3 regions of the Franconibacter pulveris genome follow, and region 2 is predicted to be linked to each of the others. Evidence: predicted binding sites of a transcription regulator. Region 2 holds the regulator's gene; each other region holds the start of a gene.
What was found. Region 2 encodes CRP, which controls carbon source genes, mostly activating them, when cyclic AMP is high. Its sites were predicted from a motif close to ATGTGANNNNNNTCACAT; they were not measured.
Positions count from the first base shown of each region.

Region 1: epd (erythrose-4-phosphate dehydrogenase) is a predicted target of CRP. The motif match lies at 8,437-8,454, and genes of this name have one in related genera.
Region 3: ACU4F7_RS10935 (sugar transporter) is a predicted target of CRP. The motif match lies at 7,636-7,653, and genes of this name have one in related genera.

Region 1 covers NZ_CM165555.1:3,844,139-3,854,524, reverse strand. The annotation lists gene metK (methionine adenosyltransferase) at 1-51, opposite strand, end outside; gene ACU4F7_RS18145 (hypothetical protein) at 483-626, shown strand; gene yqgB (acid stress response protein YqgB) at 719-865, shown strand; gene speA (biosynthetic arginine decarboxylase) at 858-2,834, shown strand; gene ACU4F7_RS18130 (hypothetical protein) at 2,928-3,071, opposite strand; gene speB (agmatinase) at 3,070-3,990, shown strand; gene loiP (metalloprotease LoiP) at 4,061-4,819, opposite strand; gene tkt (transketolase) at 5,099-7,090, shown strand; gene ACU4F7_RS18110 (ADP-ribosylglycohydrolase family protein) at 7,153-8,289, opposite strand; gene epd (erythrose-4-phosphate dehydrogenase) at 8,648-9,667, shown strand; gene pgk (phosphoglycerate kinase) at 9,716-10,386, shown strand, end outside.
Region 2 covers NZ_CM165555.1:4,256,688-4,267,073, reverse strand. The annotation lists gene ACU4F7_RS20230 (YccS/YhfK family putative transporter) at 1-1,240, opposite strand, end outside; gene crp (cAMP-activated global transcriptional regulator CRP) at 1,305-1,937, opposite strand; gene ACU4F7_RS20220 (OsmC family protein) at 2,246-2,650, shown strand; gene ACU4F7_RS20215 (phosphoribulokinase) at 2,672-3,541, opposite strand; gene ACU4F7_RS20210 (YheU family protein) at 3,656-3,874, opposite strand; gene ACU4F7_RS20205 (hydrolase) at 3,875-4,891, opposite strand; gene ACU4F7_RS20200 (NUDIX hydrolase) at 5,002-5,721, opposite strand; gene prs (ribose-phosphate diphosphokinase) at 5,919-6,776, shown strand; gene ACU4F7_RS20190 (nicotinate phosphoribosyltransferase) at 6,788-8,275, shown strand; gene ACU4F7_RS20185 (ABC transporter ATP-binding protein) at 8,295-10,199, opposite strand; gene kefG (glutathione-regulated potassium-efflux system ancillary protein KefG) at 10,323-10,386, shown strand, end outside.
Region 3 covers NZ_CM165555.1:2,297,759-2,308,144, reverse strand. The annotation lists gene ACU4F7_RS10965 (methyl-accepting chemotaxis protein) at 1-1,544, opposite strand, end outside; gene sad (succinate-semialdehyde dehydrogenase) at 2,771-4,159, opposite strand; gene ptrR (putrescine utilization regulator PtrR) at 4,262-5,122, shown strand; gene ACU4F7_RS10950 (GNAT family N-acetyltransferase) at 5,094-5,567, opposite strand; gene ACU4F7_RS10945 (L-lactate dehydrogenase) at 5,736-6,680, shown strand; gene ACU4F7_RS10940 (PhzF family phenazine biosynthesis protein) at 6,714-7,505, opposite strand; gene ACU4F7_RS10935 (sugar transporter) at 7,732-8,958, shown strand; gene ACU4F7_RS10930 (MarC family NAAT transporter) at 9,210-9,875, opposite strand; gene marR (multiple antibiotic resistance transcriptional regulator MarR) at 10,183-10,386, shown strand, end outside.

The DNA.
Region 1 (10,386 bases), 410 kb from region 2:
ATCGGGATGCCCTTCTGATACAGACTCGGACGTAAAAAGGTGTTTTGCCATATTCTCTTTACCCTGGAGTAATTCGGTTAGTTCAGACTGCTGTGTAAAGGCGTCAGTCCAGTGCGATATTCTGAACGGAAAAATGCCCCCGCGTTTAGCGGAACGGGCTGTCTGAATGTTAATCAGTATAGATGGATTAACTTCTGGATGGCTATTCTAGGTGAAATCTTAACCTCATTTCCAGCGATTTTTACGCGCCGGCGCGCAGGGTAAAGAAAGGCAGAGCGGAGATTTCTGATAAGGACAGCAAAGCGGGCATTTTTATTTTGCTTTTTAACCCTGTTGTCGGTATAAAACGGCGCGCGCGGCTTATGCATTCAAGCGCACGATGGTTCCCCTCGTGTCGCCCACTTCCAGCCGGGTTAAGCAGTGATTTTTAAGGCTTTGGCTTGTCGCATACCCTAACGTATGCGTGGAGGTGATACGAAATAATGAACCATTGTTATCCGCTTATTCTGGCACACCGTTCTGGTGCCTTTTCATCCCCTGCATTCTGCATATCTTCTTTGCAAACCTGCCGATGTTCCACCCATCTCGGCGCTTCTCAGGATTCGCGGGCCGGTTACGCCTGGTGATAACTGAACAAGGGCGCTCCTGAACGTTCAGGAGTTTTCTCGTGGTTTCGCCGACCCGTCATACGGAGTTCGGTTACGTGTTTTACAATGATATGGAAAAGAAACCAGTCGCTCAGCCGGGCGATCAGCGCTATCTGCTGGTGAACCCGTCTGTTTATGGGTTGTTATCGCACTGTAACACTGCGATAGTAGTTAACTGTTTTACACTTTTACTAAAACATGAGGTTCGCTATGTCTGACGACATGTCTTCGGTTTCCCCTTCGTCAGCAGGCGAACAGGGTGTACTACGTTCTATGCAGGAGGTGGCAATGAGCTCCCAGGAAGCCAGCAAGATGCTGCGTACTTACAATATTGCCTGGTGGGGCAATAACTATTACGACGTCAACGAGCTGGGCCATATCAGCGTTTGCCCCGATCCGGACGTCCCCGAAGCGCGCGTCGACCTCGCCAAACTGGTGAAGTCCCGTGAAGCTCAGGGCCAGCGCCTGCCTGCGCTGTTCTGCTTCCCGCAGATCCTGCAACACCGTCTGCGCTCTATTAACGCGGCGTTTAAACGCGCCCGCGAGTCTTACGGTTATAACGGCGATTACTTCCTGGTTTATCCCATCAAGGTGAACCAGCATCGCCGCGTTATCGAATCGCTTATCCATTCCGGCGAGCCGCTGGGCCTGGAGGCAGGCTCCAAAGCGGAGCTGATGGCCGTGCTGGCGCACGCCGGGATGACGCGCTCCGTTATCGTCTGCAACGGCTACAAAGACCGTGAATATATCCGCCTGGCGCTCATTGGCGAGAAGATGGGCCATAAGGTCTATCTCGTTATCGAGAAAATGTCGGAAATCAAAATCGTGCTGGAAGAGGCGGAGCGTCTGAACGTGGTGCCGCGCCTCGGCGTGCGTGCGCGTCTGGCTTCCCAGGGCTCCGGCAAATGGCAATCGTCCGGCGGCGAAAAATCGAAATTCGGCCTCGCGGCGACGCAGGTGCTGCAACTGGTGGAGACGCTGCGTGAAGCAGGCCGTCTTGAAAGCCTGCAGCTTCTGCACTTCCATCTGGGTTCGCAGATGGCGAACATTCGCGATATCGCGACCGGCGTGCGCGAGTCGGCGCGTTTTTATGTTGAGCTGCATAAGCTTGGCGTGCAGATCCAGTGCTTCGACGTGGGCGGCGGCCTCGGCGTGGACTACGAGGGCACCCGCTCTCAGTCTGACTGCTCGGTAAACTACGGGCTTAACGAATACGCTAACAACATTATCTGGGCTATCGGCGACGCTTGCGAAGAGAATGGGCTGCCGCACCCGACGGTGATTACCGAGTCGGGCCGTGCGGTCACTGCGCACCATACGGTGCTGGTCTCCAATATCATCGGCGTGGAGCGTAACGAGTTCACCGACCCGACGGCGCCGGCTGAAGACGCGGCGCGCCCGCTGCAAAGCATGTGGGAAACCTGGCAGGAGATGCATGAGCCGGGTACTCGCCGCTCGCTGCGCGAATGGCTGCACGACAGCCAGATGGACCTGCACGACATCCATATCGGCTACTCCTCCGGCACGTTTAGCCTGCAGGAGCGCGCCTGGGCGGAGCAGCTTTACCTGAGCCTGTGTCACGAAGTGCAAAAGCAGCTCGACCCGCAGAACCGCGCGCACCGTCCGATTATCGACGAACTGCAGGAGCGTATGGCGGATAAGATTTACGTCAACTTCTCGCTGTTCCAGTCGATGCCGGATGCGTGGGGCATCGATCAGCTGTTCCCGGTGCTGCCGCTTGAAGGGCTGGACCAGGCGCCAAGTCGCCGCGGCGTGCTGCTGGACATTACCTGCGATTCCGACGGCACTATCGATCACTATGTCGATGGCGACGGCATCGCCTCGACCATGCCGCTGCCGGACTACGATCCGGATAACGCGCCGCCGCTGGGCTTCTTTATGGTGGGCGCCTATCAGGAAATTTTGGGCAACATGCACAACCTGTTCGGCGATACCGAAGCGGTGGACGTCTTTGTCTTCCCGGACGGCAGTGTGGAAGTGGAGCTTTCCGACGAAGGCGACACCGTGGCGGACATGCTGCAATACGTGCAGTTGGATCCGAACACCCTGCTGACGCACTTCCGCGATCAGGTGAAGCAGACCGGGCTTGACGAGGCGCTGCAGCAGCAGTTCCTGGAAGAGTTCGAAGCGGGACTCTACGGCTACACTTATCTGGAAGACGAGTAAGCGTCGTTTCGCTGGAATCACGGGGCAGGGAGGCGTTATTCGCCGCCTGCCCAATCCGCCGGGTTATCCGTCAGCGGAGGCAGAGCGTGAGCGTCACAGGCTTGAACCTGACTGAATTACCAGCGATAATCCGCCGCAATAAGCTGTATACCCATCAATCCCTTCCTCGTCGGGTTTAACGACGCGGAAGGGATTTTTTTTATCTCTTTTTTCACGTAACCAAGAGGTCATGTTCATGAACACCTTAGGCCATCAGTACGACAACTCCCTGGTATCCAACGCCTTTGGTTTTTTGCGTCTGCCGGTAAATTTCCAGCCGTACGACAGCGACGCGGAGTGGGTCATCACCGGCGTGCCGTTTGATATGGCGACTTCCGGCCGTGCGGGCAGCCGCTTCGGACCGGCGGCTATTCGTCAGGTTTCCACTAATCTCGCCTGGGAAGGCAACCGCTTCCCGTGGGATTTCGACATGCGCCAGCGCCTGAACGTGGTGGACTGCGGCGACCTGGTTTACGCCTTCGGCGACGCGCGTGAAATGAGTGAAAATCTGCAGGCGCATGCGGAAAAACTGCTGGCGGCAGGCAAACGCATGCTCTCTTTCGGCGGCGACCATTTTGTTACGCTGCCGCTGCTTCGCGCCCACGCCAAACACTTCGGCAAAATGGCGCTGGTGCATTTTGACGCGCACACCGACACCTACTCTAACGGCTGCGAATTCGACCACGGCACCATGTTCTACACTGCGCCGAACGAAGGGCTGATTGACCCGACCCGTTCCGTACAGATTGGTATCCGCACCGAGTTCGACAAAGACAACGGCTTTACCGTGCTGGACGCGCCGCAGGTTAACGACCGCTCCGTGGCGGACGTTGTGGCGCAGGTTAAGCAGATTGTGGGCGATATGCCGGTCTACCTGACCTTTGATATCGACTGTCTGGATCCGGCGTTCGCACCGGGCACCGGCACGCCGGTGATTGGCGGGTTGACCTCCGATCGCGCGCTTAAGCTGCTGCGCGGCATTCAGGATCTGAACATCGTCGGGATGGACATTGTAGAAGTGGCGCCGGCTTACGATCAGTCTGACATTACCGCGCTTGCCGCGGCGACGCTGGCGCTGGAAATGCTCTACATCCAGGCGGCGAAAAAAGGCGCGTAAAACACGACAAAAAAGCCGGCGTTAACCGGCTTTTTCAACAGGGCGGGGGGCGTTAAGCCACCCCGCCTTTTTATTTGATGCCGTCGGCGGCCATGCGCTCGCGAATATGTTCGGCGCGGGCGGCGGAAGCCGGGTGGTCGTCAAACATCGAGCTCTGGCGACCCGCTTCCTGTTGCGCGAGCTTCTCAAAGCTGGTGGCGAGACCGAGAGGGTTGATGCCGCGCTTACGCAACAGATCGTAGGAGTAATCATCCGCTTCGGACTCCTGGCGCTGCGAGAACTGCGCATTGACCAGCTGTTCGCCCAGCGCGCCAAGCTGCGACTGCGACAGGCTGCCGACGATGCCCCCTGCGGAAGCGGCGGCGGCGCGTACGGCGTTAGTGCTGAGCGCCACCTGCATGCCGCGCTTCACATGGCCCAGCGCGACGTGACCCATTTCATGGCCGATTACCGCTTCCACTTCGTTGTCGGTCATCATATCCATCAGCCCGCTGTAGACGCGGATGCAGCCGTTCGCCATGGCGAAGGCGTTCACATCTTTCTGGATATAGACCTTGTAGTTCACCGGTTGGCCGTTGATGTTGTCGCCAAGCGCCGCGGCGATAGTATTCAGGCGCTGGGCATACTGGCTGCTGGCCGGGGCGATAGTCGCCTTGCTGTCCAGCTCTTTACAGGACTCATCGCTTAATGCTTTTACCTGCGCATCGCTTAACGTGTAAGCCTGAAACGCCTCGGCGCCGGAGGTAAGCAGGCCGTTGGAATCCATGTTCTGACAACCGCTCAGCAGGGCCGCCGCGCCCATCGCGAGCAGGATCGCGCGCATCTTCATGTGTGTGCTTCCGCAAAAGTGAATAAAAAGGGTATAGCCTCGCCAGCGGAGTTTACCGGCATGATGAGCAGTATAAAGAAGTCAGTGCGCAGTGAGCGAGGCCGTAGCGCTTCCTGCGAGCATGATCCAGAGATTTCTTAGGCAACAAAAGGATGCTCCATGTACATGCCCATCCGCTTGGGTTACATTGTTTGCCACTTTTTCCGGGCGTAGCCCATAACGCGTGGTAGTCAAGTCGTTACTAAGGCGTGGCCTTTAACTATCCGATCTGGAGTCAAAATGTCCTCTCGTAAAGAGCTTGCCAATGCTATTCGTGCGCTCAGCATGGACGCAGTACAGAAAGCCAAATCCGGTCATCCGGGTGCCCCGATGGGTATGGCTGACATTGCCGAAGTCCTGTGGCGTGATTTCCTGAACCATAACCCGCAAAACCCGAGCTGGGCCGACCGCGACCGTTTCGTGCTCTCTAACGGCCACGGATCGATGCTGATTTACAGCCTGCTGCACCTCACCGGCTACGACCTGCCGATCGAAGAGCTGAAAAACTTCCGTCAGCTGCATTCCAAAACCCCAGGCCACCCGGAAGTGGGTTACACCGCAGGCGTTGAAACTACCACCGGTCCGCTGGGGCAGGGCATCGCCAACGCCGTAGGCATGGCGATCGCGGAGAAAACGCTGGCGGCGCAATTTAACCGTCCGGGCCACGACATTGTTAACCACTACACCTACGCCTTCCTGGGCGACGGCTGCATGATGGAAGGCATCTCCCACGAAGTGTGCTCGCTGGCGGGCACGCTGGGCCTTGGCAAGCTGGTGGCGTTCTACGACGACAACGGTATTTCCATCGACGGCCACATTGAAGGCTGGTTCACCGATGACACCGCTAAGCGTTTTGAAGCTTACGGCTGGCACGTCGTGCGCGACGTGGATGGTCACGATGCGGACGCCATCAAGCGCGCCATCGAAGAAGCGCGTGCGGTAACGGACAAACCGTCCCTGCTGATGTGCAAAACCATCATCGGCTTCGGCTCGCCGAACAAAGCGGGCACGCACGACTCCCACGGCGCGCCGCTGGGCGACGCGGAAGTGGCGGCGACCCGCGAACAGCTGGGCTGGAAACACGAGCCGTTCGTGATCCCGCAAGAGATCTACGCGCAGTGGGACGCCAAAGAGATGGGCACCGCGAAAGAGCGCGCATGGAACGAGAAGTTCGCCGCTTACGCCAAAGCCTTCCCGCAGGAAGCCGAAGAGTTTACCCGCCGCATGAAAGGCGAAATGCCGGCGGACTTCGCGCAGAAAGCGCAGGATTTCATTGCGAAACTGCAGGCGAACCCGGCGAAAATCGCCAGCCGTAAAGCCTCTCAGAACGCTATCGAAGCGTTTGGCCCGTGGCTGCCGGAGTTCCTCGGCGGCTCAGCGGACCTCGCGCCTTCTAACCTGACGCTGTGGTCTGGTTCCAAAGCGATTAACGAAGACGCTGCAGGCAACTACATTCACTACGGCGTGCGCGAGTTCGGCATGACCGCTATCGCCAACGGCATCGGCCTGCACGGCGGTTTCCTGCCGTACACCTCCACCTTCCTGATGTTTGTGGAATATGCCCGTAATGCGGTGCGCATGGCGGCGCTGATGAAGCAGCGTCACGTGATGGTCTATACCCACGACTCTATCGGTCTGGGCGAAGATGGCCCGACTCACCAGCCGGTTGAACAACTGGCGGCGCTGCGCGTAACGCCGAACATGAGCACATGGCGTCCGTGCGACCAGGTGGAGTCTGCGGTCGCGTGGAAATACGCGGTTGAACGCCACGATGGTCCGACTGCGCTTATCTTCTCTCGCCAGAACCTGGCGCAGCAGGAGCGCAGCGAGCAGCAGCTGGCGGATATCGCCCGCGGCGCTTATGTGCTGAAAGATTGCGACGGACAGCCGCAGCTTATCTTCATCGCAACCGGTTCTGAAGTGGAGCTGGCGGTAGCGGCATGGGAAAAACTGTCTGCCGAAGGCGTGAAGGCGCGCGTGGTTTCTATGCCGTCTACCGACGCGTTCGACAAGCAGGATGCGGCCTACCGCGAAGCGGTGCTGCCGAAAGCGGTTAGCGCGCGCGTGGCTATCGAAGCGGGCATCGCGGACTACTGGTTCAAATATGTCGGCCTGAACGGCGCGGTGGTAGGCATGACTACCTTCGGCGAATCCGCGCCGGCGGAGCAGCTGTTCACCGAGTTCGGCTTCACCGTGGATAACGTGGTAAGCCAGGCGAAATCGCTGCTGTAATCGCATTCGTTAAAGCGAAACCAAACGGGAGGCCAGGCGCCTCCCGTTTTTTATGCGTCTTTTTAGTCGCCCGGGTATTTTTCAAGCAGCGCCTGAGTAAACGGCGTGAGGCTATAGTCTGATATTTCCCACGCGTTATGCTCCAGTAGATCGTCCGCTATCTCCTGTATCACGCTGTTGAGCTCCAGGTTTTCCAGCCACGCCGTCCGGATAGCCGAGACGCCATACATCGCGCCCAGAAGATTGCCTGCAATGGCGCCCGTAGAGTCGGAATCCCCGCTATGATTCACCGCCATCAGCACGCCATGTTCAAACGAGCGGGCCGCCAGCGCGCAATAAACCGCAATGGCCAGCGCCTCTTCCGCTACCCAGCCTTCGCCAAGTTTCGCTATCGCCTCGTGGGACGGCGTTGGCGTCTGGGCTAGCTGTTGCGCAAGCTCAATAGCATGAAGCGTTTCTTCGTGCGCGGGCTGCGTTTTCAATAGCGCAATGGTGCTGTCAGTCGCTGCGTGCAGCGTCTCTCCTTGTGCAAGATGGAAAACCAACGCGGCAAGTACCCCGCCCGTAAGCCAGCCGGTAGGGTGCCCGTGGGTAAGCGCGGCCAGTCTGCACCCCATATCGAAAGCCTGCCGGACGGCGTCCTTCTCCTGATGGCGGGCATAAAACAGCCCTACCGGCGCTACGCGCATTACGCCGCCGCAGCCTTTGCTGTTATTACTGGCGGGTTCGCCAAAGCGTTTCATCTCGCGTAGCGCGCTCAGGCAGGTAACGCCCGGCGCACGGGCGCTGTAGAGGGCTTGTTGCTGGATAAGCCAGCCGGAAAGCGAAAAGCCGTTCAGCAGGCCATGACGATTATGTTCTCCCTGCGTCAGCAGCCAGCGCTGGTAGGCGTGAGCGGTAGTGCCGGTAAAAGCAGGGGCAATGCCGCGCATCGCGCCGCGCACCCAGCCGCGCAGCAACCCTTCCGCAGTGAACAGCGTCATCTGCGTATCGTCGGTTATCTTCCCTTTGCCGCCCCAGGCTGCTTCGTAATCCGTAATACCCTGCGCGCCGAAACGCGCCGTAATCTCCGGGAGGCTCAAAAATTCCACCGGACCGCCTAACGCGTCGCCAACCGCCCCTCCAAGCAGGCATCCGCGAAAACGCAGGCGCAGCGTGTTGAGATCGGGCGAATTTTCGGAAAACGGGGCAGTTAACATGGCGGTTTACCAGGGTAAATCAGGCGGTTTCTTATTGTAAGGCGGCAACGTTTATAACGTAACCTCCCGTTTCTGGTGAAAGCTGTCGCTCTGATGACCAATCCCGGGCGCAGTAATGCTGGGGTAATGGAATTTATTCCATTAAAAATGTGACGCAGGTCAGAACTTAAGGCGCTTTCCCCGGCCGATCGTTCCTTTTATTCCGGCTTTCGATTATTCTGGCTGAACCGTTTCAGTCGATTAAATGTTCGACAAATAATCAAACAGATGCAGTTTGTGACAGGCGAGGATTCCCCTCAGAGGATGGCTGCATTACTCTGTCAGCCAACTCAATCCGGGAATGCTTTGCAGGAGACCTATGACCCTACGCATAGCGATTAATGGTTTCGGTCGTATCGGGCGTAACGTGGTTCGCGCATTATACGAATCAGGGCGTCGGGCTGAAATCACCGTGGTGGCTATCAACGAGCTGGCGGATGCCACGGGCATGGCGCACCTGTTGAAATATGACACCAGCCACGGCCGCTTCGCCTGGGATGTGCGCCAGGAGGCGGAGCTGATGTGGATCGGCAACGACACCATTCGCCTGCTGCATGAGCGCAATATAGAAGCGCTGCCCTGGCGTGAACTGGGCGTAGATATCGTGCTCGATTGCACCGGCGTGTACGGTTCCCGCGCGGATGGCATGGCGCACCTGGAAGCGGGCGCGAAGAAAGTGCTTTTCTCCCATCCCGGCGGCAACGATCTTGACGCAACGGTGGTTTACGGCGTCAACCAGGCGCTGCTCGAAGCGGAGCATCGCATCGTCTCTAACGCCTCCTGCACCACCAACTGCATTATTCCTGTGATAAAGCTGCTCGACGACGCTTTCGGCATTGAGTCCGGCACGGTGACGACAATCCATTCGGCCATGCACGATCAGCAGGTTATCGACGCTTATCACCCCGACTTGCGCCGTACGCGCGCCGCCAGTCAATCGATCATTCCGGTGGACACGCGTCTTGCGGCAGGCATCAGCCGAATTTTCCCTAAATTTCATGACCATTTTGAAGCCATCGCCGTGCGCGTACCGACCATTAACGTGACGGCGATTGACCTGAGCGTCACGGTTCGTCAGCCGGTAAAAGCGTGCGATGTCAACCTGTTGCTGCAAAAAGCGGCACAGGGTGCATTTCATGGTATAGTTGACTATACGGAATTACCGTTGGTCTCAACTGATTTTAACCACGATCCGCACAGTGCCATTGTGGACGGCACGCAGACACGGGTGAGTGGGGCGCACCTCATCAAAACGCTGGTGTGGTGTGATAATGAATGGGGCTTTGCTAACCGGATGCTCGACACCACGTTAGCCATGGCAGCTATTGGTTTCAGGTAAGACGCGATTTGCGTCTGCAAAACTTTAGAATCAACGAGAGGATTCACCATGTCTGTAATTAAGATGACCGATCTGGATCTGGCAGGTAAACGCGTACTGATCCGTGCCGACCTGAACGTACCGGTTAAAGAAGGGAAAGTTACTTCCGACGCGCGTATTCGCGCTTCTCTGCCGACCATCGAACTGGCGCTGAAACAGGGCGCGAAAGTGATGGTAACGTCCCACCTGGGTCGTCCGACCGAAGGCGAATACAACGAAGAATTCTCTCTGCTGCCGGTAGTGAACTACCTTAAAGACAAGCTGAATGCCCCGGTGCGCCTGGCAAAAGATTACCTCGACGGCGTTGAAGTCGCGCAAGGCGAACTGGTTGTTCTGGAAAACGTCCGTTTCAACAAGGGCGAGAAGAAAGACGACGAAACCTTGGCTAAGAAATACGCCGCGCTGTGCGACGTGTTCGTTATGGACGCATTCGGCACCGCGCACCGCGCTCAGGCTTCCACTCACGGCGTAGGCAAATTCGCCGACGTAGCGTGCGCAGGCCCGCTGCTGGCGGAAGAGCTGGACGCGCTGGGTAAAGCGCTGAAAGAGCCGGCTCGTCCGATGGTCGCCATCGTTGGCGGTTCTAAAGTTTCCACCAAGCTGACCGTACTGGATTCCCTGTCCAAAATCGCTGACCAGCTGATCGTCGGCGGCGGTATCGCTAACACCTTCGTTGCCGC
Region 2 (10,386 bases):
GCTGGAGAATGCGCACCCGCGTCGCCCCGTAGCCATTCTGCGTCACAAACATCACGGTCATGAGGATCCAGTACGGTTTTGGCAGATGGAATGCGTTGCCGACGAGGCTTGCGATGCTCAGCATCACTCCCAGCCGCGCGGCGTTGCGCAGAGCGGCGGATTTGAGCGAAAGGTAGCTTTTCAGCGCCGGGAATAGCGGCAGCCGTTTCTGCCGGTCGGCCATCAGGTCGCGGGCATAGAGCGGACGCTGGGTGCGCAGGATGCGGGCGATGCGGCTGAAGTGGTATTCGCAGAAATGACCGACAAGGTTGTCCGGGTGCTGACGGGCGATTTTCTCCAGCGCGGCGATTTGCTTATCCATGGCGAAACGCTGCGGATAGCGATGGTAGAGGATGTCGTCGGCCATAACGCGCAGGCGCGCGCTAATGGTCTGTGCGTTCCAGCGGATCACCGCCTCGGCGTGGCTGCGCTCCACCAACTTTTGCACCTCCTCCGGCTGATGCAGGCTGACCGAAATATGCTCCTGCAAATCCAGCGCCATCTGGAAGGTGCGCAGCAGACGCTTATAGCCGCTCTGTTTCCCGGCCGCCAGCATGTGCAACTGTTGATAGCACTGGCTGATAAGGTCCACTACTTTTTGTTGATGCGTAAGCAGCGGGGGCAGGGCAGTTTCCGGGTCGGTATGCTGCGTCAGCAGGTTATATTTCGCTTCGCAATAGTCCGCCAACTGGCGATACAGCAGGCTTAGCGACTCGCGAAGCGGCTGCTCGCGCCACAGCCAGAACCAGAACCAGTTAAACAGCCCGTACCAGAGCGTGCCGAAAATATAGAGCAGGATAGGCTCCCAGACTGGCATGTTCCCCGCGAGGCTTAGCGTAAAAATGGCGGCGATAAGCGAAGCGGGCAGCAACCGGGCATGCAGCGAGCTTATCTCCGCCGTCACGCCAAGCAGCAGCGCCATGCCTAAAAAGATAAGCGGCAGCGGCAGATTGTTCGCCAGTAACAGTTGCACGGTAAAACTGCTGACGGCAAAGAGCGAAGCGCCGACCGCCAGACGTTTGAAAAAGCGCTTGTGGGGCGTGTCGAGCCCGGCGATGTTGCAGCAGGCAGGCACCAGCGAAAAAAGCAGGCCCTGTTGCAGATGGCCCAGCAGCAACCCAACCGCCACCGGCAGACACAGGATCAGCGTCTGACGCAGGGCGTAGTTCACTTCCGGGTGATAAATGAGACGGCGAAACATAGAGGTAAGTGTAGAAACAAAAACGGCGTGTTACCGAAGCGACACGCCGTTTTTTTATGGCGGTTTAGCGGGTGCCGTAAACCACGATGGTCTTACCGTGCGCGGAGATCAGGTTTTGATCTTCGAGCATTTTCAGGATGCGACCGACGGTTTCGCGGGAGCAACCCACAATCTGGCCGATTTCCTGACGGGTGATTTTAATTTGCATGCCGTCGGGATGGGTCATGGCGTCCGGCTGTTTCGCCAGGTTGAGCAACGTCTGGGCGATGCGGCCCGTCACGTCGAGGAACGCCAGGTTGCCGACTTTTTCAGAGGTGACTTGCAGACGACGCGCCATCTGCGAAGAGAGGCGCATCAGGATGTCCGGGTTCACCTGGATAAGCTGGCGGAATTTCTTATAGGAAATCTCGGCGACTTCGCAAGCAGTCTTGGCGCGAACCCAGGCGCTGCGCTCCTGGCCCTCTTCAAACAGGCCCAGTTCGCCGATAAAGTCTCCCTGATTCAGATACGAGAGGATCATCTCCTTGCCCTCTTCGTCTTTGATCAGCACTGCCACTGAGCCTTTAACGATGTAATACAACGTTTCCGCTTTTTCACCCTGGTGAATCAGCGTGCTCTTCGATGGGTACTTATGAATGTGGCAATGTGACAAGAACCATTCGAGAGTCGGGTCTGTTTGCGGTTTGCCAAGCACCATGCGCTGTTATCCTCTGTTTAAACTGGCTCCAAAGACGGGGCGCGGGTCCCCCATCTGGCTTTGCAATCATTATCTTCCCGCATCCCGGGAAGTTGGCTGTCCATGTCGTCGCAGCCGGTAAATTGTCTTGTCCTCTGCATACATGCATAACATCAATGTATCGCCGCAGCATCCAGACTGTTTTAGCATAGCTTTTCATGGGTGTCTTCTATTGTCTCGTTTCAGCTTGACGCAGGTCGCCCTTCCGTTGCCTCTTTCGTAACTGGCGCGTAATCTGTCAAAAATTTTTATACATCGGAGTGATGATTATGCAGGCACGAGTAAAGTGGGTTGAGGGATTGACGTTTCTGGGCGAATCCGCTTCAGGGCACCAAATCCTGATGGACGGTAATTCCGGCGATAAAGCGCCAAGCCCGATGGAAATGGTGCTGATGGCGGCAGGCGGTTGCAGCGCTATCGACGTGGTGTCTATTTTGCAAAAAGGGCGTCATGACGTTCAGGATTGCGAAGTGAAACTGACCTCAGAACGCCGCGAAGAGGCGCCGCGTTTGTTCACTCACATTAACCTGCACTTTATCGTAACGGGTAAGGCGCTGAAGGAGGCGGCTGTGGCGCGCGCGGTGGATCTCTCCGCTGAGAAATATTGCTCTGTGGCGCTGATGCTCGGCAAAGCGGTCAACATCACCCACTCTTATGAAGTGGTGGAAGCCTGACGCGGGGCGGCGTCAGCCGCCTTATTCAATTTTTTTCCCTTCCATCAATCGCTGCACCAGCGGCAGCATAATTAATTCCATCGCCAGCCCCATCTTGCCGCCGGGAACGACAAGCGTATTGATGTGAGAAATGAAAGAACCCTGAAGCATGGCGAGCAGCCAGGGGTAATCAATCCCTTCAAGGTTGCGAAAGTGGATAACCACAAAGCTTTCATCGAGCGAAGGAATGCCTTTCGCCGCGAAGGGGTTAGACGTATCCACCGTCGGCACGCGCTGGAAATTAATATGGGTGCGGGAAAACTGCGGCGTGATGTAGTTAATGTAATCTTCCATTGATCGCACCACGGAATCCATCACCGCCTCGCGTGAATGCCCTCGCTCGCTGGTATCGCGAATCAGCTTTTGGATCCACTCAAGGTTGACGATAGGCACTACGCCCACCAGCAAATCTACATGCTGCGCCACGTTGTGATGCGGCGTGACCACGCCGCCGTGCAGCCCTTCATAAAACAGCACGTCGGTAGGCTCCGGCAGCGGCTGCCAGGGCGTAAAGGTGCCCGGCACCTGGTTCCACGGCACCGCTTCATCATAGGTATGCAGGTATTTGCGCGATTTCCCCTGGCCGCTGCGGCCATACTCGATAAAGGTTTGTTCAAGCAGGCCAAAGTCGTTGGCGTCGGGGCCAAAATAGCTGATATGCCGGCCTAAATCGCGCGCCTTGCGGATAGCCATATCCATTTCCGGGCGCGTATAGCGGTGAAAGCTGTCGCCTTCCACTTCCGCGGCATGAAGGTGTAGTTGAGCGAAGATCTTACGAAACGCAAGGCTGGTGGTGGTCGTGCCTGCGCCGCTGGAACCTGTAACGGCGATAACCGGGTGTCTTGATGACATAGCGAGAACTCCATGGATACGCGAAAAAGGTACGCCACTGACGCCAGCGTTCCGGCGCTGGCGGAATAGTCTGCTTCGCTCTGGCGTCAGCCTGACAAAAAGCCAGGCTGACCATCAGCCACGGAACTGCCCGCGCGGCATGATATTGACCGTTTCGTGCAGTTCAGACCACACCAGAACGGCTTCGCCGTTCTGTAATTGCCGCTTAACATCGGCCACTTTTTGTTCGAGCGAACGTTCATGTTCACCATAATCGGTGCCTTCGCGCAAGACAAACGCTTCAATCAGGTTGTCCAGCGTCTCGGGCGGCAGCTCTTGCCAGGGAATGATCATTTATCGGTCCAGATATGTCGTTAACCAGTCGGGAATACGCTTTTCCAGCCACATCTGCGGGCGTCGCAGCGTGCCGCCAACGAAGCCTACGTGTCCGCCATGATCGGTCAGTTGATACTCGATATTAGCAGGCAGCGTTTCACGTTGCGGGATCACGTGATGATCCATAAACGGGTCATCTTTGGCATGGATGATAAGCGTAGGTCGCGTTATCTGGTTCAGTAAAGGCAGAGCGCTACACTGGCGATAGTAGTCGATGGCGTCGCGAAAGCCGTGGATTTTCGAGGTAATAGCGTCATCGAAATCGCGAATGCGGCGCAGGCGCTTGAGCTGCGCCAGGTCTATCGGCAGCGTGCCGGGCCACGCCTTAAGCTTGCGGCTCGCGTTCGCCTTCAGCAGGTTCAGCAGGTAGCGCTGATAAACGCGGGAGAAGCCTTTATCCATGTGGTAGCTGCACGCTTCCAGCATCAACGGCGCGGAAACCACCACGCCCGCCGCCAGCGGAAAGTCTGCGTTCAGCTTCGCCATCAGGCAGGCCAGCATATTGCCGCCCAGCGAAAAGCCCACCGCCGCAGTCGGCGCCTCGCCGAAGCGCCGGTTCAGCCAGTGCAGAAACCAGGTGCCGTCTTCGGTTTCGCCAGAATGATAGATGCGCGGCATTTTGTTCGGCACGCCGCTGCAGCCGCGAAAATGCATCACGACGCCAAGCCAGCCACGCTGCTTCGCCGCATGGATAAGCCCATGCGCGTAGGGGCTGTGCAAGCTGCCTTCCAGCCCATGGAAAACGACCAGCCGGGGCTTGTGGCGAGCGGCTTGCGGTTCTTCGCTAAAGGCGAGATCGACAAAATCGCCGTCCGGCAAGTCGAGACGTTGCCAGTGCGGCGTAAACTGTAGCCGACGGCGCAGCAGCCGCGGCAGCATGGTTTGCAGATGCGCGTTGCTCAGACCCGGCATCGGCTGAAAATGTTGCGAGCCGGTGGGCGGAGCGGTCAGTTCTGCAGGGGTTATTTCGGCCATAGCACCAGATTAATGTAATGAGTTCGCGAATGACTATAACGATTGTTATTCATATTGTTGATGATTTGGTGCGGCGGGGCACGATAACGAACCGGGCGTTTAGAAAAAGACTATTCCGTCAGCAGATTACGCGAGAAAAGGTGAATGTTAGCATCTGGCTTGCGTCGCCAGAGCCGCGCTTTGCGGGCGCCAGTCGCCACGCTTTCGCCGGTTTCTTCAAACATGCCGGAGGCTTCAAACCGGCGAATCAGGCTTTTACGCTGGATTGGCTGGCCAAGAATGATTTCCGTCGCCTCATGCAACTGCGTCAGGGTAAAGCGCTCCGGCAGACAGTAGACCGGCAACAGCGAATACATGGTCTTCTGGCGCAGGCGATGAAGGGCTGCCTGGATAATCTCGCTGTGATCGAAGGCGAGTTCCGTATTCGGCAGCGCCGATACTGGCACCCACTTCGCGTCGCTCACCGAGGCGATATGGGGTTGGCAATCGACCCAGGCGATAAGCGCAAACCAGGCGGCGGTGAGGCTCCAGCCGCGCGGGTCGCGCGTCGGGCCAGAAAACGTCTCCAGCTGCTCCAGCCAGGAAGGGCTGACCCCGGTTTTTTCGGTAAGCTTACGCAGCGCCGTGGCGTGGGTTGAATCATCCTTTTCGATATCAATAAACCCGCCGGGCAGCGCCCAGCGCCCCTGCTGCGGCTGTCTGGCGCGCTGTACCAACAAAACGCTTAGCGCCTGATCCGCAATCGTGAATAGCACACTGTCCACCGTCACCAGCGGCGAAGGAAAACGCGAAGGATCGTATTGCTGCAGGTATTCCGCTTCTGTCGTCATAGCTGGTCCGGGTTAATTGTCGGAGGGACAAGTTTAACAGCCTCGCTCTGTCGGGCAAGATAAACCTTTATTTCATTAATAATCATCGTGTTAACTTCGTAGTGAGGAAAGCGTGAAAATTATCGCTTGCCATTTAATGTCTCATGGACAATATTAAATGTGTCGCACGGACAATAACTAAATTTGAGGAGCGAACCATGATGCAGCCGCAACTGAAACTGGATGGCAAAGAGATAGAGGTTGAAACCGGGCGTTTTCCTGACGGCGCCGTCTGGGCGAAAGTGGCGGGCGAGCTGCCTGCTACGGCTTCGCTGATGCAGATTCGCGCCGCCGCCATGAAAAACATGGATGACTTCATGCTGCTGGCGCAACTGACCGAAGCGGTACGTCACGGCTGCGATGTCCGCTTCAGCCATCTTGAACTGCCGTGGCTGCCGTATGCCCGTCAGGATCGCCATATGCAGCAAGGCGACAGCTTCGCCCTGAAGGTCTTCGCCAGCCTGCTTAATCAACTGGCGTTCGACAAAGTTTTTGTGCTGGACCCCCATAGCGAAGCGGCGGCCGCGGCTATCACTAATCTGGTAGCTATTCCTCAGGAGCGCTGCCTGCTACAAAGCGAAACGCTGAGCGCCGCGTTGCGCGCCGGGGAACTGATACTGGTAGCGCCTGACGCGGGGGCGCTGAAAAAAATCCACGCCGTGGCGCAGGCTGTCGGCGCAGACGGGTTCGCTACACTCACGAAACAGCGCAACGTAGCGACCGGCGAGCTAACCGGTTTCCGCCTGGTTGAAGGCGAGGTAAAAGGCAAGGCGGTGCTGATTGTTGACGACCTGTGCGACGCAGGAGGCACCTTCATCGGTTCCGCTCAGGTGTTGCGCGATGCCGGCGCTCTTAGCGTCAGCCTGTATGTCACCCACGGCGTTTTCTCTAAAGGCGTGGAGAACCTGTTAAGCCAGGGAATCGATCGGATCTATACCACCACCTCGCTCGCCAGCGCTGAGCTTGCCGCGAATAATATTGACGTTATTGATATCAATAAAATTTATAACGCTTAAGGAGAGAGAAAATGATGAACCCGATTCTGGCTATCGATGGTTACAAAGTTTCACACCGCGAGCAGTACCCGGCAGGAACGACAAAGGTTTATTCAAACTTTACGCCGCGCAGCGATCGTCATTTTCATTCTCCGGTAGCGGACGGCAAGCTGGTCTTTTTCGGCCTGCAGGGCTTTTTGCAGTGGTTCCTGGTTGATCTCTTCAACGAGCGCTTCTTCGCCCGTGACGAGCAAGAGGTGGTAGCGGAATACCAGGCGGTCATGGACAGCTACATGGGCAAAGGGGCGGTCAGCGCTGAGCATATCCGCGCTCTGCACCAGTTGGGTTATCTGCCGCTGCACATCAAAGCGCTGGATGAAGGCAGCAAAGTGGCGATGAAGGTGCCGGTCCTTACCATTACCAATACCCGAGATGAGTTTTTCTGGCTGGTAAACTACCTGGAGACGGTGCTTTCCGCTGAGCTGTGGAAAGCGTCGACCAACGCCACCATCGCACACCACTATCGCCTTATCTGCGAGCGCTGGGCGAAGGAAACCTGCAGTGATGCGAGCCATCTCGATTTTCAGTGCCATGACTTCTCGTTTCGCGGCATGTCCGGGCTTCAGGACACCGCCCAGGCAGGCTGCGGCCACCTGCTGAGCTTTAAAGGCACCGACAACATCCCTTCCGTACTTTACGCCCGCGATTACTACACCCAGGGCGAGGACTACTTTATCGCGGCGTCGGTACCGGCGACCGAGCACAGCGTAATGTGCATGGGCGAGCAGGCCGGGGAAATCGAGACCTTCCGCCGACTGATTTGCGACCTTTACCCGAACGGTATTGTCTCGATTGTTTCTGATACCTGGGATTACTGGCGCGTTTTGACCGAATACACCCGCGAGCTGAAGGGTTCAATCATGGCGCGGGAAGGCCGCGTGGTGTTTCGCCCGGACAGCGGCGACCCGGTAGATATTCTGTGCGGCACGGCGGCGGATGACGATACGCGTGCAGAACGCACGCCCGAAGAGAAAGGGTCGGTGGAAGTGCTGTGGGAGATTTTCGGCGGCGCCGTGAATGAGAAAGGATTTAAGGTGCTCGACCCGCACGTCGGGCTGATTTACGGCGACTCCATTACCCTTGAGCGCGCCGATGAGATTTTGCGCCGTCTGGCGGCAAAAGGTTTCGCCAGTTCTAACGTGGTGTTTGGCGTGGGCTCTTTTACCTACCAGTACAACACCCGCGACACGTTCGGTTTTGCAATGAAAGCCACTTACGGCGAGGTCAACGGCGTCGGGCGCATGATTTTCAAAGAGCCGAAAACCGACAATGGCCTGAAACGCTCCGCGCGCGGTCTGCTGCGGGTTGAGCGCAACGAGGCGGGGGATTATCAGCTCTTTGACGAGCAAACCTGGACGCAGGAGCAGCAGGGTGAGCTAAAAACCCGTTTTCTGGACGGTAAGCTTTATCACACCGAACATCTGGAAACGCTGCGCCAGCGCCTGGCGGCAGAGCAATAACGCCACTGTGCCTGGCTGATTAATCGCCCTGGGTCATCGCTTCGAGGCGTTCATGGGCATCCAGCCAGGCCATTTCACACTCTTCCAGCGTCGCTTTCGCTTTGGCCTGCGTTTGCAGGCACTCCGTCAGTTCCGCCTTACGGCTCTGATCGTAAAGGGCGCTGTCGCTCAGCTTCTCTTCCACCTGCGCCAGCTCGGCGTTGAGCTTCTCCATCTGTTTTTCCAGCTGGGTTATCTCTTTACGCAGCGGCTGCGTGAGAGTGCGCAGTTCCGCCTCGCGGCGTTTTTGATCTTTACGCGCCTGAGCGCTGTTGGCGTTCTCTTTCGACGACTCCGCAGGCTGACTTTCCTGTTTTTGCAGGTCGCTCAGCCACTGCTGGTAATCCTCCAGATCGCCGTCGAACGGCTCTACTTTGCCGTCGTGAACCAGATAGAGATCGTCGGTGGTGGAGCGCAGCAGGTGGCGGTCGTGCGATACCACGACCAGCGCGCCTTCAAATTCAATCAGCGCTTCGGTCAGCGCCTGACGCATATCCAGGTCGAGGTGGTTAGTCGGTTCGTCGAGCAGCAGCAGATTAGGGCGCTGCCAGACGATCAGCGCCAGCACCAGGCGCGCTTTTTCACCGCCGGAGAAGCGTTCGGTCATTTCCGTGACTTTATCGCCCTGGAAGCCAAATCCGCCCAGATAATCGCGCAGCTGTTGCTCCAGCTCACGCGGCGCGAGGCGCGCCAGATGCTGCAAAGGCGACTCGTCCGCTCGCAGGAACTCCAACTGATGCTGGGCGAAGTAGCCAAGCTTGATGCCCTTCGCTAACCCGATTTCGCCGCTTACCGGCGCCAGTTCGCCCGCCAGCAGCTTGATCAGCGTGGATTTACCCGCGCCGTTGCGGCCAAGCAGGCCGATACGCGAGCCGGGCACCAGGTTAAGCTTAATGGAGTCGAGAATGATGCGCTCGTTGTAGCCTGCGCTGACTTTCTCCATTTTCAGCAGCGGGTTGGGCAGGCTTTCCGGCGCGCGGAAGCTGAAGTGGAACGGGTTATCGACATGCGCCGGGGCAATCAGCTCCATACGCTCCAGCATCTTCACACGGCTTTGCGCCTGTTTGGCTTTGGAGGCTTTGGCTTTAAAGCGGTCGATAAAGCTCTGCAGATGCGCGACGCGCTGCTGCTGGCTTTCATACATCGACTGTTGCTGGGCAAGGCGCGTGGCGCGCTGGCGCTCAAACGAGCTGTAGTTGCCGGTGTACTCGAACAGCGTCTGCTGCTCGATATGAATAATTTTGTCCACCACCGGGTCAAGGAAGTCGCGGTCGTGGGAAATCAGGATCAGCGTGCCCTGATAGCTCTTCAGCCATTTCTCCAGCCAGATCACCGCGTCGAGATCGAGGTGGTTGGTCGGTTCGTCGAGCAGCAGCAAATCGGAGCGGCAAATAAGCGCCTGCGCAAGGTTGAGGCGCATGCGCCAGCCGCCGGAGAAGTCGCTTACCGGGCGCTCCAACTGCTCATTGCTGAAGCCCAGACCGTGCAGCAGGCTCGCGGCGCGGGAACGGATGCTCCAGGCGTCGATGGCGTCGAGCTTGCCGTGCACCGTGGCGATGGCGTGACCGTCGTTGCGTTCGTTAGCCTGATTCAGCTCGCTCTCCAGCTGGCGATATTCACGATCGCCGTCAATCACATATTCCATGGCGGGCTGCGGCAGGGCGGGCGTCTCTTGGTTTACCCAGGCGAGTTGCCAGGTGCCCGGATAGCTGAAGCTGCCGCCATCGGCGCTCATCTCGTTTTTTAACAGCGACAGCAGCGTGGATTTGCCGCAGCCGTTTTTACCCACCAGCCCCACTTTCTGACCGGGATTAATGGTGGCGGTGGCATTGTCCAGCAGCACGCGCGTGCCGCGGCGGATTTGTAACGAGGAGAAAACAATCATAAGGCGCCGTATGTTCAGACTATGTTAAGTTGTCATTATAATCAGGTAACGTAGCGCTAAGCGCGCCGCGTGGGGCCGCCATGGTAGCCCAAAATAATGACAATGACGACGCCCTGGAGGGGAATGATGTCACAGACAGCGAGAGTTTTGCTGCTGTATGCCCATCCGGAATCTCAGGACTCGGTAG
Region 3 (10,386 bases), 2.0 Mb from region 2:
GATTCCTTACTGAGCCGCAGTGAAGCGCGGGCGGTTTGCTGGACCAGCGCGCCGGTCTGTTCCGCCACCTGGTTGAGCGCGCCGATGCGGCGCGTCACCAGATGAATGCTCTCCCCCTGGCTGACCGTAGCGTGAGAGATTTCGCTGAGCAGCCCCGTGAGATGGCTCACCAGCGCCATTACCTGCCGCAGGTTCTCTTCCAGCCGCGCCACCGCCTGCGACCCCTCCTCAATGCCGGAAAGCGAATGGTGAATCAGCTGCTGAATGGTATGCGTGGACTGGCTGCTCTTGCGCGCCAGCAGCCCCACCTCTTTCGCCACCACCGCAAAGCCGCGCCCGTGGTTGCCCGCATGCGCCGCTTCAATGGCGGCGTTAAGCGCGAGTATGTTTGTCTGGAAGGCAACGCTATCGATAAGCGCCACGATGCCGCGCATTTCCGCTGATCGGGAGACAATATCCTGCATCGAGTGATTTACGGTCTGCATCATCTGGTCGCCGCCTGCGGCTATCTCCCGCGCCTCGTCGGCTCGCTGGTTGGCCGCTTTGGCGTATTCGCTGTTTTCGCCTACGTGCGCTTCCAGGGTTTCGATATGCGAGGTGACTTTACGCAGCTCATTCGCCTGCAAATCAGACTGGCTTGAGAGCTGTTCGTTGCCCTGCGCCAGACGGTTGATATTGGCGACCATCGCGCCGGTGGCGTCGCGCACCTCATTGACTAACTGCTGTAACCCGCTCTGCATCGCCCCGATGCTGCGGGTCAGCTCATCCACCTCCCGATTCACCTGCCTTTGCGGCTCCGGCGTAACGGAAAGATCCCCGGCGGCGAGCACATTAATATGGTTGATAAGCCGACGCAGCGGCGTAATGACCCAGCGCGCTACGCCGCGCCAGACCGCGACGGCGATAATCAGCAGCACCGCCAGCGCGCCGATAAACAGCGTTTGCGCGCGGGAAAGCCCCGCCATCAGCGCCCGGCTGTCGGCATCGGCGCGCTGCTGGTTGCCCTTCTGCCAGCTGGCGAAATTATCATTGAACTCCGCCTGAAAGGCCTGCACCGGCACCGCGAAGAAGGCGTCGATGCTGTTGGTTTTCACAAGCCCATCCGCCTGCTCTTTCAGCGCGCCGTAAAAGTTCTGGTAGCTGCCTTTCAGCGGGTCGTTTTTATCCGCAGAAAGCGAGCTGTAGCGCTCAAACGCCTGGTGCGAACGTTTCAGCGCCGCCTGGGCCTCATCCATCAAGCTGTTCCAGCTTCCCACCGAGCCGGTTTCCTTATCCTGCATAAAATAGATGCCTGCGCGGTTAAGCAGGTCGCTCGCCATCAGCAGCGTCACGCGCGCTTCGTCCATATTGAGCTGCCGCTGTTGCTGTTGCTCGCGGCTTTGCACGCTGTGCTGGGTGTCGCGCAGCAGAGAGGAGAGCATCACGGTGGAGAGAATTTGCAGTGCGGAGAAAAGCGCGATAACGCAAAGGATGCCCGCCAGCAGGCCAAACTGCTTTTGCAGCAGGCGCCGACGCAAAGCGGAATAAATTTTACTTAGGTTCATGTTTTTCTTCAGTAAACAGCCTCAACCGGGGCGAGTCTACAAAGCACGGATGACAGAAATATGGCGGGAATATGACAAAGGGGAATGAACGGCGCGGCCGTAATGCGGGTCTGCGGCGACAGGACGCTATCCCCCCCTCGCCCCGCTGGGTTGGGGTGAGAGGCGCGGGCGCTGAGCCTTACTCTCTCGGGATATATTCGATGGGCAGTGAAAGGTTACGTTCGCCGGAGCGAGGGTTTTATCTGTGTCCTCCCTTCACGCGAACGTGCCAGGGGCTCAAAGCCAGCCCATAGGTTCCCCCCCCTCGCCCCGCTGGGTTGGGATGAGAGGCGCGGGCGCTGAGCCTTACTCTCTTGGGATATATTCAATGGGCAGTGAAAAGTTACGTTCGCCGGAGTGTTGTTTCCATATGTCATCTCCTCTCACGCGAACGTGTTAAGGGGGCTCGCCGCCGCCCCCTTAACAATCCCGGCTCCCGGCACGCAAAATCGACCCCTTCGGGGCAGACCTTCCGGTCTGTCATCTGGCTTCGGGTCGGCAGGACGGCACATCCCTGTGCCGACCCGCCTCTGGCCGTTCCCGACGGCCAGCCCCGGCCATCTGCCCGCCCGGAAGGCGATTTTGAGGCCGGATAAATGTCATCGCTGACAGGTTGATTAAAACAGTCGTGGTGGTGTCGCAGTAAGGCAGGACACGTTTTGGTGGTTCGCAGTGTAAGCAAGCGCCGCGCCGCTCTCCGGTTTTCTCCCTCCCCCTCGGGGAGAGGGCCGGGGTGAGGGGAAATGACGGCGCGGCCGTACCCCGGCCGTTAAAGCGAAGCATCTCCTGTAACCAAAATAAAAATCCCGCAGCGGAGGGTTTGAATCCGGCCTCAAAATCGCCTCAACTTTTTCACGGTGGCCGGGGCGCACCGGTCGGACCCGGTGCGAGGGCATGTCGGCACAGGGACGTGCCGTCATGCCCGACCCGAAGCCAGCGGGGAAAAGATGAGGTTTCCCGCTCTAGCGGGCGATTTTGCGAGCCGGGAGCCGGGGTCGCCAGGGGGCTGGCGGCGAAGCCCCCTGGCACGTTCGCGTGAGGGGAGATGACATATAAAGACAACGCTCTGGCGAACGTAACCGTTCACTGCCCGTGCATACATCCTTAACCGCCCATGCATATACCCTAAGAGAGTAAGGCTCAGCGCCCGCGCCTAACTCCCCTCAGGAACGAAGAAAACCGCTCCCCTAGCGACGATCCTTCCACACCGTCTGCACATTACAAAACTCGTGCAAACCGAAGTGCGAAAGCTCGCGGCCAAAACCGCTCTTCTTCACGCCGCCGAAGGCCACGCGGGCGTCGCTGGCGCTGTAGCCATTAATAAACACCCCGCCGCACTCAAGCCTTGCCGCCAGCGCCTGCGCGTTGGCTTCATCCGCGGTGTAAATCGTGGCGGAAAGCCCGAAATCGCTGTCGTTAGCCAACGCCAGCGCATGCTCTGCATCGCGCGCGATGGTGATAGCCGCTACCGGGCCAAACATTTCCTGACGGAAGGCCGTCATCTCCGGCGTGACGTTCGCGAGCACGGTCGGCGCGTAGTAGTTGCCCGCGCCAGCCACTTTTTCGCCGCCGAGCAGCAGCGTGGCGCCCTCTTTCAGCGTTGCCTGCACCTGGCTATCCAGCTCGTCGCGCAAATCGAAGCGCGCCATCGGGCCAAGATAGGTCTTCTCATCCGTTGGATTGCCCATCGCCAGCGCCTGCGCGGCCGCGACAAATTTTTCCGTGAAGGCGTCGGCAATGCCCGCTTCAACAATGAACCGCTTGGCCGCAGCGCACACCTGTCCGGTGTTCTGGTAACGCCCCGCCACGGCGGCTTTCACCGCCTCATCCAGATCGGCATCGTTGAGCACGATAAACGGGTCGGAGCCGCCCAGTTCCAGCACGCATTTTTTCAGCGACGCGCCCGCCTGCGCGCCAATCGCCGCACCGGCGCGTACGCTGCCCGTTACCGTCACCGCCGCAATGCGGCTGTCTTTAATAACCGCGCTGACGCCTTCGTTAGTTGCGTTCACATAGTCGAACACGCCATCCGGCAGACCGGCGTCTTCGAAAATCTCGCCAATCAACGCCGCGCAGCCCATCACGTTCGGCGCGTGCTTCAGCAGATAGGTGTTGCCCGCGAGAATAATCGGCACCGCGCCGCGCATAACCTGCCACAGCGGGAAGTTCCACGGCATCACCGCCAGCACCGGGCCGAGCGGCCGGTATTCAATTACCGCGTTGTTGTTCTCAACCAGGGTCGGCTCGGTGGTCAGCATCGCCGGGCCGTGCTCAGCGTACCAGTCGCAAAGGCCTGCGGATTTCGCCACTTCGCCGCGCGCCTGGGCGATGGGTTTGCCCATCTCGGCGGTGATCATCTGCGCCATCTCTTCAGCGCGAGCCCGCAGCGCGGCGCCAAGGTCCCGCAGCTTTTGCGCACGGTGTTCCACGCTCACGGTGCGCCAGTAGCGCCCGGCGTCCGCCACGCGGGCGATGGCGTGCTCAACATGTTCGGCAGTGGCGAACGGATAAGCCGCCAGGGTTTCGCCGGTCGCCGGGTTAACAGAAATCGCATGGGTTGCAGGTGAAATGGTCATAGGAACCTCGTTTTTATCATCAGTGTGGTTATATCCTGACCACTTCCGTTATTTCTGAAAAGTGAATAATATTGACGACTCCTTTCACTAAACGAGAATACCATGGACCTGACGCAACTTGAGATGTTCAATGCGGTCGCCGAAACGGGCAGCATTACCGCCGCCGCGCAGCGGGTGCATCGCGTGCCCTCTAACCTCACCACCCGCATTCGCCAGCTGGAAGAAGATTTGGGCGTCGAGCTGTTTATCCGCGAGAACCAGCGCCTGCGCCTTGCGCCTGCCGGGCACAGTTTTCTCGCCTACAGCAAACGCATTCTCGAGCTGGTGGCGGAAGCGCGCGAAGTAGTGTCGGGCGATGAGCCGCAGGGCATTTTCTCACTGGGGTCGCTTGAGAGCACCGCCGCGGTGCGTATTCCCGACGTGCTGGCGATGTTTAACCAGCGCTACCCGAAGATCCAGTTCGACCTTGCCACCGGCCCCTCCGGCACCATGATTGACGGCGTGCTGGAAGGCACCCTGAGCGCCGCGTTTGTCGATGGCCCGGTGGCGCACCCGAGCCTCGAAGGGATGCCGGTCTACCGGGAAGAGATGATGATTGTCGCCCACGCCGGGCATGAGGAAATCCGCCGCGCGCAGCAGGTAAACGGCGCGAGCATTTACGCGTTTCGCGCTAACTGCTCCTATCGCCGCCATTTCGAAAGCTGGTTCCAGGCGGACCACGCCATGCCGGGCAAAATTCATGAGATGGAGTCTTACCACGGCATGCTCGCCTGCGTGATTGCCGGCGCGGGTCTGGCGATGATGCCTAAACGGATGCTTGAAAGCATGCCAGGCAGCCACCAGGTGCAGGCGTGGCCGCTTGGCGAAAAGTGGCGCTGGATCAACACCTGGCTTATCTGGCGGCGCGGCGCGAAAACCCGCCAGCTGGAGGCGTTTACTGAGCTGCTGCCGCGCTGCGAGTGAGCGCTTTGCGCATAAACAGGCTCAGGGGGTCGGGCTGATAAGGCGCGAACGCCTCGGTAAGCTCATAGCCGCAGCGGCGATAGAGCGTAATAGCGGCGGGCTGCTTGATGCCCGTTTCCAGACGCAGCGTATGGCAGCCCTGAGCGGCGGCGGCCTGCTCAAGGGACGCCAGCAGCCTTTCGCCCAGCCGCTGCCCGCGATGGCGAGGATCGATATAAACCCGCTTAATCTCGCCGAACCCTTCGCCAGAGACTAACACCGCGCCGCAGCCCACCGCTTCGTCCTGCGGTCCGCGGATGAGCTTGAAGATAAGCCCCTGCGCGTCGCTAAGGTCGGTCAGATGGTTGCTTTCCGCCGGGTAAAGCTCGGTCTGCCAGGCGTCCAGGGCGGCGATAAGCGCCTGGCTTTCAGACTGGGTCACTTTTGCAGGAATAATGCGGTACATACGATCACCTTTCTAGTTTTTTCAGCAGATTACGAACCCTTCCCTCTTTGCAGCAAGCCCTGGACCATAGCGTTTTCTTATCTTTGCCTTAAAGGCGCAATCAGCGTTTTTCCCGCGCCGACGTTAAGGGTAATCTTGCCGGTAATCCCCCTTCAATCAGGAAGCATCATGAACACAAAACCCCGTAAGGTGATGATTATCGGCGCCGGCAATGTCGGCACCGCCGCGGCCTGGGCCTTGCTCAACCAGACAATTTGCGAGGAGCTTATCCTGGTGGACCTGGATAAAGAACGTGTTGAAGGTCATCGCCAGGACTTAAGCGATGCCGCAGCCTACATGCCGGGCATGATAACCGTCTCCACCCGCGAAGCGAGCGACTGCGAGGATGTGGATATTGCGGTGCTCACCGTCTCCGGCGGCCCGCTGAAGCCGGGCCAGACGCGCCTGGACGAGCTGACCAACACGGCGCGCATTATTAAAAACATCGTGCCGACGATGATGGCGAACGGCTTTAACGGCATCTTTCTCATCGCCACCAATCCCTGCGACATTATTACCTGGCAGGTCTGGAAGCTCTCCGGGCTGCCGCGCGGCCAGGTGCTGGGCACCGGCGTCTGGCTCGACACCACCCGCCTGCGCCGCACCCTTGCCGAGGCGCTGGATATCGGCCCGCAGTCCATCGACGCCTTTATCCTGGGCGAGCATGGCGACACGCAGTTCCCGGTCTGGAGCCACTCTTCTGTTTATGGTTCGCCGATAGCCGATGTCTACCAGCGCAAAACCGGCAAGGCGCTGGATAAAGCGGCGCTTGCGGATTATGTGCGCCGCAAGGGCTTTGAGATTTACGCCCGCAAAGGCTGCACCGAGTTCGGCATCGCCGGCACCATTGCGGAAATCTGCCGCAATATCTTTACCGGCAGCCACCGGGCGCTGGCGGTCTCTTGCGTGTTGCAGGGGGAGTATGGCGTGGATGAGGTGGCGACGGGTGTGCCCGCCGTGCTGGCGCAAAGCGGCGTGCAGCAGATCATTGAACTGAAGCTCGCGCCGGACGAAGAAGAGAAGTTTCGCCATTCAGTGGAGGTCATTAAGGCGAATATCGCCCGCCTGCCGTAAGAAAACGCCCCGCCGGGTTGCGGGGCGGTTTTATTAGCGCAGCATCACCTTGCCGATAAGATAGGTCGCCGCCTGGCCGCCAATCAGCACGCGGTCGCCATTCCACTGGCAGCGCAGCTCGCCGCCCCGCGCAGAGACCTGCTTCGCGAGCATTGTGGTTTTGCCAAGCTTGTCGCCCCAGTACGGAATAAGCATGCTGTGAGCGGAGCCGGTCACCGGGTCTTCCGCCACCGCCTCTCCCGGGCAGAAGAAACGGCTGACGAAATCGTACTGTTCGCCAGGCGCGGTGACGCAGACCATTTTTTCAAGCGGCAGCATGGCGTGAATATCCGGGCGCAGGTTACGCACCTGCGCCTCATCTTTCAGCACCACCAGATAGTCGCGCCCCAGACGCACTTCTTCATACTCGTTAATGCCGAGACACTCAAGCAGCAACGGCGGCGGCGCGGCGACGGGCTTTGTCTCCCAGGCGGGAAAGTCGAGCGTCAGCCATTCGCCATTGCGCGTCACTCTCAGCTCGCCGACAAAGCGCGTGGAAAAACGAATTTCGGTGTGCGGGTAGTCAAGGTATTCAAAAATAACGTGCGCGGCGGCAAGCGTGGCATGGCCGCACAGGTTAATTTCATACTGCGTGGTAAACCAGCGCAGCTCAAAGCCGCTGTCGGTCCGCACAAAAAACGCGGTTTCCGACTGGTTATGCTGTTTCGCCATCGCCAGCAGCGTGGCGTCCGGCAACCATTCCACCAGCGGGCATACCGCCGCCGCGTTGCCGCCGAAGGTTTTCTGGCTGAACGCATCCACCATATAAAAGTCGATAGCCTGCATCGTCGTCTCCTGTTGTTATTCTGTTTGCCCTCTGAACATGACATGCCGCAACAGGCGAGGCAAAAAATTCTTTTAGCCGGGCATTTTGCTGTGAAGCTCCGTCCCGCGCCGCTTCGTCTGCGGTAAAAAATTGCGATCTATATCACAAAAATATTGTACTGCCCGCCGTGAAGGTTTTAAGATCGCCCTCTCTTCTTTGTTAACTTCAACCAGCGCGATATTTCCTATGACGATGAACAACACCGTTTCACGCAAAACCGCGTGGCTGCGCGTGGTTACGCTCGCTGTCGCGGCTTTTATTTTCAACACCACCGAATTTGTGCCGGTCGGTCTGCTTTCAGACATCGCGCACAGCTTCGGCATGGAATCCGCCCAGGCGGGCATCATGTTGACCATCTATGCGTGGGTGGTGGCGCTGATGTCGCTGCCATTTATGCTGCTGACAAGCCAGGTTGAGCGTCGCAAGCTGCTGATTGCGCTGTTTGCGGTCTTTGTCGCAAGCCACCTGCTGTCGTTCCTCGCCTGGAACTTCACGGTGCTGGTGATAAGCCGCGTCGGCATCGCCTTCGCGCACGCTATTTTCTGGTCGATAACCGCGTCGCTCGCTATCCGCCTGGCGCCGCCGGGCAAACGCGCCCAGGCGCTGAGCCTGATAGCCACCGGCACGGCGCTCGCCTCGGTGCTCGGGCTGCCTATCGGGCGCATCATCGGGCAGTACTTTGGCTGGCGCACTACCTTCTTCGCCATCGGCCTTGGCGCCCTCGTCACCATGGTCTGCCTGATGAAGCTGTTGCCGAAGATGCCGAGCGAACATTCCGGCTCGCTGAAAAGCCTGCCGGTGCTGTTCCGCCGCCCGGCGCTGCTGTGCATCTATGTGCTGACGGCGGTGGTGGTGACGGCGCATTTCACCGCCTACAGCTACATTGAGCCGTTTGTGCAGAACATTGCCGGCCTGAGCGAAAACTTCGCCACCTTCCTGCTGCTGGTGCTCGGCAGCGCGGGGATTATCGGCAGCCTGATCTTCAGCAAGCTCGGCAACCTGCATGCCTCCACGCTTATCAGCAGCGCCATCGGCGTGCTGGTTATCTGCCTGCTGTTGCTGCTGCCTGCGGCCACCAGCGCGGTGAACCTGACGGTGCTGAGCGTCTTCTGGGGCATCGCCATTATGCTGATAGGCCTTGGCATGCAGGTGAAAGTGCTGGCGCTGGCGCCGGACGCCACCGACGTGGCGATGGCGCTCTTCTCCGGCATCTTTAACATCGGCATTGGCGCAGGCGCGCTGGTGGGCAACCAGGTGAGCCTGCATCTCTCGATGTCTTCCGTGGGCTATATCGGCGCCATCCCGGCGCTGGCCGCGCTGGCCTGGGCCGTGGTGATTTTCCGCCGCTGGCCGGTGGTGCTTGAAGAACAGCCTCCGCACAGCCACAGCGCGAGCGAATCAGCCCGCGTTTAAGGGCTCGTTTATCACGCCCTCCTGCCAGCGGAACCACGGGTTCCCTGTCGGGCGGGCGTGAATTTCCCTCCCTCGCGCGGTATCCCCCACGCGTGACACGCCCGCCACTTGCCGGGCGCGGCGCGCCGTAGCAGGTAACGCGGCAGGTGGGATGGGTAAAGCATTTATCCAGGTTATCGCCAATCCAGCGGCGCGCTCCGCTGCTGACACCCCGCGAGAAAAGCCAGGATTAGGCTTCGCATCCTTGCTCCTTAATGATACGTGGAGATAAGCTCCAGCACGCCGTTAATGATGAACTGCACGCCCATGCAGACCAGCAGAAACCCCATCAGCCTTGAGATAGCCTCGATGCCGCCCTTGCCCACCAGCCGCATCACGCCGCCGGAGCTGCGCAGGCAGATCCACAAAATGAGGCTCACCACGAGGAAAATCAGCGGCGGCGCGACGCTAATCACCCAGGCGGGAAACCCTTCGCCGTGGCGCACGGTGGAGGCGGAGCTGATTATCATGGCGATGGTGCCAGGGCCTGCGGTGCTCGGCATCGCCAGCGGCACAAACGCGATGCTCGCTTCAGGCTCCCGCGCCAGCTCTTCCGATTTGCTCTGCACTTCCGGCGCGTGGTGCCCTTTCTGCGGCGGAAAGAGCATGCGAAAGCCGATAAACGCCACAATCAACCCGCCGGCGATACGCAGCCCCGGAATGGAAATGCCGAACGTGTCCATGACCAGCTGGCCGGCATACCATGCAACCATCATTATGATGAATACATAGACCGAGGCCATCTTCGCTTCACGGTTGCGCTCTTCACGGCTCATGTTGCCTGCAAGCCCAAGGAAAAGCGCGACCGTCGTCAGCGGGTTCGCCAGCGGCAGAAGCACCACCAGCCCAAGCCCGAGCGCCTTAAATAAATCCACCATGGTTACTCTCCTCTTCTTTTTGTGCGGTGTCGTCAGCAGGCGAAGCCACCGCAGGCAGCGCCCCGGTTTCACCCGTCTGGCTTTACAGAGAAATTCACTGCTTAAACCTATCACAACGATACGGCAAACCCATTAAAGCCGTTCATTTCAGTGAGTAAGCCTCATTTTTCACCCGCACGCAGCAGCAAAATGGCGACAAAATGAGTCGTTTTAACAGATCGTGTGATCGGTAAATTCATTCGTTTGACTTATGCTTGCCTGGGCAATAATATCTGCCGTGACTAATCTACTTGCCTGAGCAACTATCGTGAAAAACACCAGCGATCTGTTTAACGACATTATCCCTCTTGGGCGTCTGATTCACATGGTGAACCAGAAGAAGGATCGCTTGCTCAACGATTATCTCTCTCCGCTGGATGTGACCGCGACGCAATTTAAAGTGTTGTGCTCCATTCGCTGCGAAGTCTGCATCACGCCGGTAGAGCTGAAAAAAGTCTTATCCGTGGACTTA